3 regions of the Enterobacter cloacae complex sp. R_G8 genome follow, and region 3 is predicted to be linked to each of the others. Evidence: predicted binding sites of a transcription regulator. Region 3 holds the regulator's gene; each other region holds the start of a gene.
The links. The regulator sigma-54, encoded in region 3, starts transcription at its own class of promoters, with help from an activator protein. The targets are predictions, from matches to a motif close to GTTGGCACANNTTTCGCTNT.
Positions count from the first base shown of each region.

Region 1: hypA (hydrogenase maturation nickel metallochaperone HypA) is a predicted target of sigma-54. The motif match lies at 2,288-2,307, and genes of this name have one in related genera.
Region 2: glnK (P-II family nitrogen regulator) is a predicted target of sigma-54. The motif match lies at 2,175-2,194, and genes of this name have one in related genera.

Region 1 covers NZ_CP102246.1:1,266,801-1,270,965, forward strand. The annotation lists gene hypD (hydrogenase formation protein HypD) at 1-777, opposite strand, end outside; gene NQ842_RS06070 (HypC/HybG/HupF family hydrogenase formation chaperone) at 780-1,052, opposite strand; gene hypB (hydrogenase nickel incorporation protein HypB) at 1,043-1,906, opposite strand; gene hypA (hydrogenase maturation nickel metallochaperone HypA) at 1,910-2,260, opposite strand; gene hycA (formate hydrogenlyase regulator HycA) at 2,471-2,935, shown strand; gene NQ842_RS06090 (4Fe-4S dicluster domain-containing protein) at 3,006-3,614, shown strand; gene hycC (formate hydrogenlyase subunit 3) at 3,611-4,165, shown strand, end outside.
Region 2 covers NZ_CP102246.1:3,984,419-3,988,583, reverse strand. The annotation lists gene NQ842_RS18975 (SmdA family multidrug ABC transporter permease/ATP-binding protein) at 1-250, shown strand, start outside; gene NQ842_RS18970 (SmdB family multidrug efflux ABC transporter permease/ATP-binding protein) at 243-2,024, shown strand; gene glnK (P-II family nitrogen regulator) at 2,247-2,585, shown strand; gene amtB (ammonium transporter AmtB) at 2,621-3,907, shown strand; gene tesB (acyl-CoA thioesterase II) at 4,003-4,165, opposite strand, start outside.
Region 3 covers NZ_CP102246.1:763,942-768,106, reverse strand. The annotation lists gene lptC (LPS export ABC transporter periplasmic protein LptC) at 1-480, shown strand, start outside; gene lptA (lipopolysaccharide ABC transporter substrate-binding protein LptA) at 449-1,003, shown strand; gene lptB (LPS export ABC transporter ATP-binding protein) at 1,010-1,735, shown strand; gene rpoN (RNA polymerase factor sigma-54) at 1,783-3,216, shown strand; gene hpf (ribosome hibernation promoting factor) at 3,239-3,526, shown strand; gene ptsN (PTS IIA-like nitrogen regulatory protein PtsN) at 3,609-4,100, shown strand; gene rapZ (RNase adapter RapZ) at 4,146-4,165, shown strand, end outside.

The DNA of each region.
Region 1 (4,165 bases), 500 kb from region 3:
CGGCACCACGCGGCGGTACTGATTTTCCACCGCGCTCAGGGCTGCTATTTTCTGCTCAACCAGCATGGTGACGCCTTGCAGTAGATCAAGAGGTTCGAAACCAGCGACAACTAAGGGGCGATGGTAATCGTCAGCGATAAAGCCGTAAGCGTCGGTACCAATCACCATGCTCACATGGCCCGGCGCCAGAAACGCGTCAATGCCGTTGTCCGGCTCTTCCAGCAGGCTACGCAGCGTCGGGATAAGCGTAATGTGCTGGCAGAAAAAGAAAAAATTGGTGACGTTGCTGCGTTTGGCCTGCTGCAGGGTAATTGCCGTGGCGGGCATAGTGGTCTCAAAACCCAGCCCGAAAAATACCACCTTGCGGTCCGGGTTATCGGTTGCAAGCTTCAGGGCGTCCATCGGCGAGTACACGATCCGGATGTCCGCACCTCGCGCTTTGGCCTGTAACAGCGAACCCGTTTTTCCCGGCACGCGCATTGCGTCGCCAAAGGTACAGAAAATGACGTCAGGCTGGCTGGCTATCTCAATACAGCTGTCGATGCGCCCCATGGGCAGCACGCATACCGGGCAGCCCGGGCCGTGGATAAACTCAATGTTGTCCGGCAGCAGCTGGTCGAGGCCAAATTTGAAAATGGCATGGGTGTGCCCGCCGCAGACTTCCATGATCCGCAGCGGTTTTTGCGCCGTATACTCCAGCAGGGCGGCCCGCGTTTTCAGATGACCGATAAGCTGCATCACCTGCTCAGGCGCACGGTATTCATCAACGTAACGCATAATTACCGTTCCTCGCCGTACAGCAGCGCGCCGACGTCCGGTTCGACGTCGAACATGTTCTGCAAGGCATCCAGCGTGTCGCGCGCTTCCGCTTCATTAATCACGCTCATGGCAAACCCCACGTGTACCAGCACCCACTGCCCAAGGCGCGAGACGCCCGTCTCATCGGTGCTGCCCACCAGGGTTAAATCCACGTCGCGCAATATGCCGCAGACCGCCACTTTGGCCTGGTTTCCGTCAATGGAATGGATTTGTCCGGGGACGCCTATGCACATCGTTCACTCTCCAGCCAGTTCAGCCAGTGCTCCATGCCGTCGCCGCGCGTGGCGGAGACCAGCAGGATCGCAATGTCCGGGTTCACTTCACGGGCATAAGCCAGGCATTTATCCACGTCGAAATTCAGGTACGGCAGCAGGTCGACTTTGTTCAGCAGCATCAGCGACGCGGCGGCAAACATATGCGGATATTTGAGCGGCTTGTCTTCTCCTTCGGTCACCGAGAGGACCGCCACTTTATGCCGCTCCCCGAGATCGAAGCTCGCCGGGCAGACCAGATTGCCGACGTTTTCGATAAACAGAATGCCGTTATCCGCCAGCGGCAGACGCGGCGCGGCATCGGCAATCATCTGCGCATCCAGATGGCAGCCTTTACCGGTGTTGACCTGAATCGCCGGGGTGCCGGTTTCACGAATGCGCGCGGCATCGTTGACCGTTTGCTGATCGCCTTCGATTACCGCGCAGGAGATGCGTTCGTTCAGGCGTTTGAGCGTTTCCGTCAGCAGCGTGGTTTTGCCGGAGCCGGGGCTGGAGACGAGATTCAGTACCAGCTGTTGACGTGCGGCAAACCGGGCGCGGTTGCGGGCGGCGATCTGGTTGTTTTTATCGAGTACGTTGATTTCCACGTCCAGCATCTGGCGCTGGCTCATGCCCGGCGCATGGGTACCCGCCTCGCCGTGGCCGTAATGAAGATCGCCCTCATCGGAGCGTTGAGGCGCAAAGCGAATGCCGGTGAGTGCCGCTGCCGGACGCGGTGCGGGGGTAAAGGGGGCGGAGCGAAACGCGGAGTGAGGACGGTGTTCATCCCCTTCGATATACAGGTTGCCTTCGGCGCAACCGCAGGTACTACACATACTTTACTCCTTCTCGATTTCAAGGCGTTGGATCTGCATCCCGTCATCCGCCACGATGCGAAGGCCGGTGTGCTGACACTGTGGGCAGCGCTGGACCTTCGACGACAGCAGGGTGACGTACTGCTGACACTGCTCGCACCAGCACTCCGCCTGCTGCTCTTCAATATGAAGTTCGCAGCCTTCCGCCAGTGTGCCGCGGCACACCAGCTCAAAACAGAAGGTGAGGGCGCTGGTTTCGACGCAGGAAAAGGCCCCGACTTTCAGCCAGACGCCGGTCACGCGCGTCGCGTGGTTTTGCGCTGCCTGCTGTTCGATGAGTTCCAGTGCCCGCTGGCAGAGGGTGATTTCGTGCATGACGCCTCCTTAATGAATTGCCCCGTTAATGCAATAACAGTGCCAGCCTGGTTTTGGTTAGGGGGTGACGATGTCAACGCTGTCGAAATGACACGTCGACACCCTCACATTGACAGCCTGTTTTGAATTAAATCCATTAAATATCAATATATTAAAAACTGGCATGGAATCTGCTTAACAGCCGCTATCTCCATTAACCGGATACCTTCTATGACTATTTGGGAAATTAGCGAAAAAGCGGATTACATCGCGCAGCGTCACCAGCAGTTACAGGACCAGTGGCACCTTTACTGCAACTCACTGGTCCAGGGCATCACCCTCTCCAAAGCCCGTCTTCACCACGCCATGAGCTGTGCGGCGCAGGGGGATATGCGCTTTGTTTTGTTCGGCCATTTCACGATTTACGTCACCCTGGCTGACACCTTCAACAGCCACACCATTGAGTACTACGTCGAGACAAAAGAGGGTGAAAAACAGTGTATTGCAAAGGCGCAACTGATGGCCGACGGCATGGTGGACGGTCACGTCAGCAACCGCGATCGCCAGCAGGTGCTTGAGCACTATCTGGAAAAAATCGCGCCGGTTTATAACGGTCTGTACACCGCCGTTGAACACGATCTCCCGGTCAACCTGAAGCAGCTGATGGATGAACACGCCTCAGCGGACGTGGCCTGATCATCACGTGTCGAAAAGTGTCGACATGACAGTTTTTCGTCAAAAATGACTATCACCAGAGGATGACCCGGTGAACCGTTTTGTAATTGCTGACTCGACGGTCTGTATTGGCTGTCGAACCTGTGAGGCGGCCTGTTCGGAAACGCACCGCCTGCACGGGCTCCAGTCCATGCCGCGACTGCGCGTCATGCGTAATGAAAAAGAGTCTGCCCCGCAGCTCTGCCACCACTGTGAAGATGCGCCGTGCGCGGGTGTCTGCCCGGTGAATGCCATCACCCGCGTTGACGGCGCGGTACAGTTAAACGAAAGCCTGTGCGTGAGCTGCAAGCTGTGCGGTATAGCCTGCCCGTTCGGTGCGATTGAATTTTCCGGCAGCCGTCCGCTGCATATTCCGGCGAATGCCAACACCCCAAAAGCGCCGCCTGCGCCACCGGCTCCGGCACGGGTGAGCACGCTGCTCGACTGGGTGCCCGGCGTGCGTGCGGTGGCGGTGAAGTGCGACCTGTGCAGCTTCGATGAACAGGGCCCGGCCTGCGTGCGCACCTGCCCGACCAAAGCGCTGATTCTGGTCAACATTCGTGACATCGCCCGTACCAGCAAGCGCAAGCGCGAGCTGACCATCAACAGCGATATGGGCGATCTTTCTCTGCTTCAGGCGCTTAATGAGGGGGCGAAATGAACGCGGTTACGATGATTACCAGCGCGGTGGCGTACTTTGCCGCCGCCGCTGTGCTGGCGTGGCTTCTGTCATTCCATAAAACCCTGAGCGGCTGGATCGCCGGGATCGGCGGAGCGGTCGGAAGCCTGATGACGCTGGCGGCGGGCGGGGTGGTACTGCTTGGTGGACAATCCGCGCAGGCGGTGATGCCGCTGATCCGCCACACCGTGGCGCTTACGCCGCTGAACGCCATCTGGCTTATCACCTTTGGCCTGTGCGGGCTGTTTATCAGCCTGTTCAATATCGACTGGCACCGCCATCCACACACCAGAGCCAATGGTCTGCTGGTCAACCTGCTGCTGGCGACGGCGGTCTGTACCGTTATCGCCAGCAACCTCGGCGCGCTGGTGGTGATGGCGGAGATCATGGCGCTCTGCGGCGTGTTCCTGACGGGGTGTAGCGCCTCCGTCAAACTGTGGTTTGCGCTGGGGCGCCTCGGCACGCTGCTGCTGGCGCTGGCCTGCTGGCTGGTGTGGCAACGTTTCGGCACGCTTGACTTCGCAGCGCTTAAC
Region 2 (4,165 bases), 1.7 Mb from region 3:
ACACCAGATCCTGCATAACCTGCGCCAGTGGGGCGAGGGGCGGACCGTGATCATCAGTGCCCACCGTTTGTCGGCGCTGACGGAAGCCAGTGAAATTCTGGTGTTGCAGCACGGGCACATTGCCCAGCGTGGGCAGCATGACCAGCTTGCGGAGCAACCGGGCTGGTATCGCGATATGTATCGCTATCAGCAGCTTGAAGCGGCACTCGACGATGCTCCGGAACAGGAAGAGGAGGACGCTAATGCGTAAATCAAAAACGCAGTGGCCGACGCTAAAACGCCTGCTGGCCTACGGTTCGCCATGGCGAAAACCCCTTGCCCTTGCCGTCGTGTTGCTGTGGATTGCGGCGATTGCGGAAGTGAGCGGTCCGCTGCTGATCAGTTATTTCATCGACAATATGGTCGCGAAAAGCGATTTGCCGCTGGGGCTGGTTGCGGGGTTAGGCGTGGCCTATGTGGGGCTACAGCTGGCGGCGGCCGGGCTGCACTATGCGCAGTCGCTGCTCTTTAACCGGGCGGCGGTGGGCGTGGTGCAGAAGTTGCGTACCGATGTTATGGATGCCGCACTGCGCCAGCCGCTGAGCGAATTTGATATCCAGCCGGTCGGGCAGGTGATTTCGCGGGTGACCAACGATACCGAGGTGATCCGCGATCTGTACGTGACCGTCGTGGCGACCGTATTGCGCAGTGCCGCGCTGATTGGCGCCATGCTGGTGGCAATGTTCAGTCTCGACTGGCGCATGGCGCTGGTGGCGATCACGATTTTCCCGGCGGTGCTGATTGTGATGGTTATCTATCAGCGCTACAGCACGCCCATTGTGCGTCGGGTGCGGACCTACCTGGCCGATATAAACGATGGCTTCAACGAAGTGATCAACGGCATGAGCGTCATCCAGCAGTTCCGTCAGCAGGCTCGCTTTGGCGAACGCATGGGCGAAGCCAGCCGTTCGCACTATATGGCGCGTATGCAGACGCTGCGCCTTGACGGTTTCCTGCTGCGTCCGCTGCTGAGTCTTTTCTCGGCGCTGGTGCTTTGCGGCCTGCTGATGCTCTTTGGACTCAGTGCAGGCGGTACGATTGAGGTGGGGGTTCTGTATGCTTTCATTAGCTATCTGGGACGCCTGAACGAGCCGTTGATTGAGCTCACGACCCAGCAATCCATGTTGCAGCAGGCAGTCGTAGCCGGAGAACGCGTCTTTGAGCTGATGGACAGACCGCGTCAGACCTATGGCGAGGATACAACGCCTCTGCAAAGCGGGGCGATCACGTTTGACCATGTCTCGTTTGCCTACCGGGAAGACAGGCTGGTGTTGCAGGACATCACTCTTGATGTGCCGTCGCGCGGTTTTGTGGCGCTGGTGGGTCATACCGGCAGCGGCAAGAGCACGCTCGCAAGCCTGTTGATGGGGTACTACCCGTTAACGAAAGGTGAGATTCGCCTGGACGGACGTCCGCTGGCGTCGCTCAGCCACAGCGTATTGCGTAAAGGCGTGGCGATGGTGCAGCAAGATCCGGTTGTGCTGGCCGATACGTTTTACGCCAACGTGACGCTGGGGCGGGACTATACCCAGGAGCAGGTGTGGGCGGTGCTGGAAAAAGTGCAGCTGGCGGAACTGGCCCGCGGTTTTAGCGACGGAATCAACACCCGGCTGGGTGAGCAGGGGAATAACCTCTCTGTTGGACAAAAACAGCTCCTGGCGCTGGCGCGTGTGCTGATTGAAACGCCACAGGTGCTGATTCTGGATGAAGCGACGGCCAGCATCGACTCCGGTACCGAACAGGCGATCCAGCAGGCGCTGGCTGCCGTGCGTGACCACACGACGCTGGTGGTTATCGCGCACCGTCTTTCAACGATTGTCGACGCAGATACCATTCTGGTGCTGCACCGCGGGCAGGCCGTTGAACGCGGTACGCACCGGGCGCTACTGGAAGCGAAGGGGCGCTACTGGCAGATGTATCAGCTGCAGTTGGCGGGGGAAGAGCTGGCGGCCAGCGTCCGTGAGGAAGAGTCGCTTAGCGCCTGATGCACCAAAAACAGGCAACGCGCTAACAGTCACCACTGTTGGTGCAAAACCGAAACGCGCCATGCACTGCCATGGTGCGTTTTTTTTCACCTGTCGATTATTCATGGTCTTTTAACGCGCATTGCGCCGCTTTTCTCTTCCGTTTTCATTTCTGGCACATCCCTTGCAATGTCTCCTGCGTGTTAGCTGCGGCCATTACCGAATTCTGACTGGAGGGGATCTATGAAGCTGGTTACGGTGGTAATCAAACCATTCAAACTCGAAGACGTGCGTGAAGCGTTGTCTTCAATGGGTATTCAGGGACTGACTGTCACCGAAGTGAAAGGCTTCGGTCGTCAGAAGGGTCATGCCGAGCTTTATCGCGGGGCGGAATACAGCGTTAACTTCCTGCCAAAAGTAAAAATTGATGTCGCGATTGCAGACGACCAGCTCGATGAAGTCATCGATGTGATCAGCAAAGCGGCCTACACCGGCAAAATTGGCGACGGCAAAATTTTCGTTGCCGAACTGCAGCGCGTCATTCGCATCCGTACCGGCGAATCTGACGAAGCGGCACTGTAAGTAACTCCTGGCACACAGTGATAGGGATCGAGAAAATGAAGATAGCAACAATCAAAACGGGTCTGGGTTCGCTGGCACTGCTGCCGGGCCTGGCAATGGCTGCCCCTGCGGTGGCAGACAAAGCCGACAACGCCTTTATGATGATCAGCACCGCGCTGGTGCTGTTCATGTCTATTCCGGGCATTGCGCTGTTTTACGGCGGTCTGATCCGTGGCAAAAACGTTCTCTCCATGCTGACGCAAGTTGCCGTGACGTTCGCGCTGGTTTGCGTGCTGTGGGTGGTCTACGGCTACTCTCTGGCCTTCGGTGAAGGTAACGCCTTCTTCGGCAACTTCAACTGGGCGATGTTGAAAAACATTGAACTGACCGCGGTAATGGGCAGTTTCTATCAGTACATCCACGTCGCGTTCCAGGGGTCGTTCGCCTGTATCACCGTGGGGCTGATTGTCGGGGCGCTGGCTGAGCGTATTCGCTTCTCCGCGGTCCTGATCTTCGTGGTGGTCTGGCTGACGCTCTCCTATGTGCCGATTGCTCACATGGTCTGGGGTGGCGGTCTGCTGGCGTCGCATGGCGCGCTGGATTTCGCGGGCGGTACTGTTGTCCACATCAACGCCGCGGTGGCGGGTCTGGTAGGGGCATACCTGATTGGTAAACGCGTGGGCTTCGGTAAAGAAGCGTTCAAACCACACAACCTGCCGATGGTCTTTACCGGTACGGCGATCCTCTATTTTGGCTGGTTCGGCTTCAACGCCGGTTCTGCAAGCGCCGCTAACGAAATCGCTGCACTGGCCTTCGTGAACACGGTTGTGGCCACGGCGGGTGCGATCCTCTCCTGGGTGTTTGGTGAGTGGGCAGTTCGCGGTAAACCTTCCCTGCTGGGCGCATGCTCTGGTGCGATTGCAGGTCTGGTCGGTATCACGCCTGCATGTGGTTACGTCGGTGTCGGTGGTGCGCTGCTTGTTGGCCTGGTGTCAGGTCTGGCCGGTCTGTGGGGTGTGACGGCGCTGAAACGTCTTCTGCGTGTGGATGACCCGTGTGATGTGTTTGGTGTGCACGGCGTGTGCGGTATTGTCGGTTGTATCATGACCGGTATCTTCGCCGCCAAATCGCTGGGTGGCGTGGGTTACGCAGAAGGTGTCACCATGGTTCACCAGGTGCTGGTGCAGCTGGAAAGTATCGCCATCACCGTCGTCTGGTCTGCTGTGGTGGCCTTCGTTGGCTATAAACTGGCGGATATGACTGTGGGTCTGCGTGTACCGGAAGAACAGGAACGCGAAGGTCTCGACGTCAACAGCCACGGCGAGAATGCGTATAACGCATAATAAACAGCAAAACGGCAATCTCTGATTGCCGTTTTTAGTGTTTATTCCCTCTCCCCGTGGGAGAGGGCCAGGGTGAGGGCATCAGGCCGCAAACATCACCCGCGATTACGCATCACCCCTTCCTGCACCGTAGAGGCGACCAGCACGCCATCCTGGGTATAAAACTCCCCGCGTACAAATCCGCGTGCGCTTGACGCCGAAGTACTCTCCACGCTGTAGAGCAGCCAGTCGTTCATATTGAATGGACGATGGAACCAC
Region 3 (4,165 bases):
GAAGTGATCAACAATAACGATCCAACTTATAAAAGCGATCACAGTGATACCGTAGTCTATAGCCCGGAAGGTGCGCTGAACTATCGCCTGATTGCCCAGCACGTTGAATATTTTTCAGATGACGGTATTTCGTGGTTTACCCAGCCGGTGATGACGACGTTTGATAAGGACAAAGTGCCGACGTGGTCAATTAAGTCTGACCGGGCAAAACTGACAAATGACCGTATGCTTTATCTCTATGGCCACGTTGAAGTCAACGCCCTGACCGCTGACGCACAACTGCGCAAAATTACGACAGATAATGCCCAGATCAACCTGGTAACCCAGGATGTGACGTCGCAGGATCTGGTTACTCTGTACGGCACAACATTTAATTCCAGCGGTTTAAGAATGCGCGGGAACTTACGCAGCAAAAACGCCGAGCTGATTGAAAAGGTTAGAACCTCCTATGAAATTCAAAACAAACAAACTCAGCCTTAAAGTAATTATCGCCAGCGCGATGCTGGCGGCCAGTCTTCCCGCGCTTGCTGTTACTGGCGATACTGAACAGCCGATCCATATCGAGTCCGATACACAGTCTCTTGATATGCAGGGTAATGTCGTTACCTTTACCGGCAACGTCGTCGTGACCCAGGGCACCATCAAGATTAACGCCGATAAGGTGGTCGTTACCCGTCCAGGTGGCGAACAGGGCAAAGAGATCATTGATGGCTACGGCAACCCGGCCACGTTCTACCAGATGCAGGACAACGGCAAACCGGTGAAAGGTCATGCCAGCCACATGCATTATGAACTGGCGAAAGATCTGGTCATCCTGACCGGCAACGCCTATCTGGAACAGCTCGATAGCAATATCACCGGTGACAAGATCACCTATCTGGTGAAAGAGCAAAAAATGCAGGCCTCCAGCGAGAAAGGCAAACGTGTCACCACCGTGCTGGTGCCGTCTCAGCTGCAGGACAAAGGCAAGGGCCAGGCCCCGGCACAGAAGAAGAGTAACTAATTCGTTATGGCAACATTAACTGCAAAAAATCTCGCTAAGGCCTACAAGGGCCGCCGTGTCGTGGAAGATGTCAGTCTGACCGTCAACTCCGGCGAAATTGTTGGCCTGCTTGGCCCTAACGGTGCGGGTAAAACCACGACCTTCTACATGGTCGTCGGTATTGTTCCGCGCGATGCCGGTAACATCATCATTGATGATGAAGACATCAGCCTTCTGCCGCTGCATGCGCGCGCGCGTCGTGGTATTGGCTACCTGCCGCAGGAAGCCTCTATTTTCCGTCGCCTGAGCGTCTTCGATAACCTGATGGCCGTTCTGCAAATTCGTGACGATCTGACCAGCGAGCAGCGTCAGGATCGCGCCAACGAGCTGATGGAAGAGTTTCACATTGAACACCTGCGTGACAGCCTCGGTCAGGCGCTGTCCGGGGGGGAACGCCGCCGTGTTGAAATTGCACGCGCGTTGGCCGCAAATCCGAAGTTTATCCTGTTGGATGAACCGTTTGCGGGTGTTGACCCGATCTCCGTTATCGACATTAAACGTATTATTGAGCACCTGCGCGACAGCGGGCTTGGCGTGTTGATCACCGACCACAACGTCCGTGAAACACTGGCCGTTTGCGAACGCGCCTACATTGTGAGCCAGGGCAATCTGATCGCCCACGGTACGCCGCAACAGATCCTCGAAGATGATCATGTTAAGCGCGTCTATCTTGGGGAAGACTTCAGACTCTGATAGGGTAGAGGTAACGTAACGCCGAACCGGAGAAAAATGCTCTGAACATGAAGCAAGGTTTGCAATTAAGGCTCAGCCAACAACTGGCGATGACGCCGCAGCTACAGCAGGCGATTCGCCTGTTGCAACTGTCCACATTAGAACTCCAGCAGGAGCTCCAGCAAGCGCTGGACAGCAATCCGCTGCTGGAGCAAGCCGATCTTCATGACGAGGTAGACACTCAGCAAGCGCAGGACACGGAAACCCTTGATTCCGTTGATGCTCTCGAACAAAAAGAGATGCCGGACGAGCTTCCACTGGATGCCAGCTGGGATGAAATCTACACCGCCGGGACCCCTTCCGGAACGCGTGCAGACTACCAGGATGACGAGCTACCTGTCTATCAGGGTGAAACTACCCAGTCACTGCAGGATTACCTGATGTGGCAAGTGGAGCTGACCCCCTTCTCCGATACCGATCGTGCGATTGCCACGTCCATTGTCGATGCCGTAGACGACACAGGCTATCTGACCGTCACGCTCGACGATATTCTGGAAAGCATGGGCGATGACGAGATTGAACTCGAAGAGATAGAAGCCGTTCTGAAGCGCATTCAGCGTTTTGACCCGGTGGGTGTGGCGGCAAAAGATCTGCGCGACTGCCTGCTGATCCAGCTTTCGCAGTTCAGTAAAGAGACGCCCTGGATCGATGAGGCCCGCTTAATCATCAGCGATCATCTGGATCTGCTGGCTAACCATGATTTCCGTACCCTGATGCGCGTTACGCGTCTGAAAGAAGAGGTGCTGAAAGAGGCGGTTAACCTGATCCAGTCGCTCGATCCTCGCCCCGGTCAGTCTATCCAGACCAGCGAACCTGAATACGTCATTCCTGATGTGCTGGTCAGAAAACACAATGGCCGCTGGGTCGTTGAACTCAACTCAGACAGCATTCCTCGCCTGCAAATCAATCAGCAATACGCCTCCATGTGTACCAGCGCACGTAACGACTCCGACAACCAGTATATTCGCAGCAACCTGCAGGAAGCGCGATGGTTAATCAAAAGTCTGGAGAGCCGGAATGATACGCTGCTGCGCGTGAGCCGTTGCATCGTTGAACAGCAGCAAGCTTTCTTTGAGCAGGGCGAAGAGTATATGAAACCGATGGTGCTGGCGGATATCGCCCAGGCCGTCGAGATGCATGAATCAACCATTTCCCGCGTGACCACGCAGAAGTATCTGCACAGTCCTCGCGGTATATTTGAGCTTAAGTATTTCTTCTCCAGCCATGTGAACACCGAAGGTGGGGGCGAAGCCTCCTCAACGGCGATTCGTGCCCTGGTGAAGAAGTTGATCGCCGCGGAAAACCCCGCGAAGCCACTGAGCGACAGTAAGTTAACCACCATGCTGTCCGACCAGGGTATTATGGTGGCACGTCGTACTGTTGCGAAGTATCGAGAGTCTTTATCCATTCCGCCGTCTAACCAGCGTAAACAGCTGGTCTGACACAACCGATAAGGAAGACACTATGCAGCTCAACATCACTGGACAAAACGTCGAGATTACTGAGGCCTTGCGCGACTTTGTGAATACTAAGTTCGCGAAACTTGAACAGTATTTCGAAAGGATCAATCAGGTCTATATTGTGTTGAAAGTGGAAAAAGTGACTCATATCTCGGATGCAACCCTGCATGTCAATGGGGGCGAACTCCACGCCAGTGCGGAAGGGCAAGACATGTACGCTGCTATCGACGGCTTGATTGATAAGCTTGCACGACAGCTCAATAAACATAAAGATAAACTGAAACAACACTAATTGTCCGGGCAGTTAACGGGTGCAGGAAGGCCTGTTGTGGAACACAACAGGCCATTTGTACAGTTAGCGCTTAGGTGAAATTATGATGAACAACGATTCCGCTCTTCAATTGAGCAATGTCCTTAACCAGGAATGTACCCGCAGTGGCGTTCACTGCCAGAGCAAAAAACGTGCCCTGGAAATTATCAGTGAACTGGCCGCAAAACAGCTGGGCCTGCCGCCGCAGGTCGTGTTCGAAGCCATCCTGACCCGTGAAAAAATGGGCAGTACCGGTATCGGCAACGGCATTGCGATCCCGCATGGCAAACTGGAAGAGGACACCCTGCGTGCCGTCGGTGTGTTTGTGCAACTGGAAACGCCTATTGCCTTTGATGCCATCGATAACCAGCCCGTTGATCTCCTCTTCGCGCTGCTGGTTCCTGCCGACCAGACGAAAACCCATCTGCATACGCTTTCACTGGTCGCTAAACGCCTGGCCGATAAAACCATCTGCCGTCGACTGCGCTCAGCGCAAAGTGATGAAGAGCTCTATCAAATTATCACTGAAGCAGAAGGCAGTCAGGATGATGCGTAACCAGGAGATGGCCTTCACATCTGTTGTCCTGAGGAGAAACGGAACATGGTGCTGATGATTGTCAG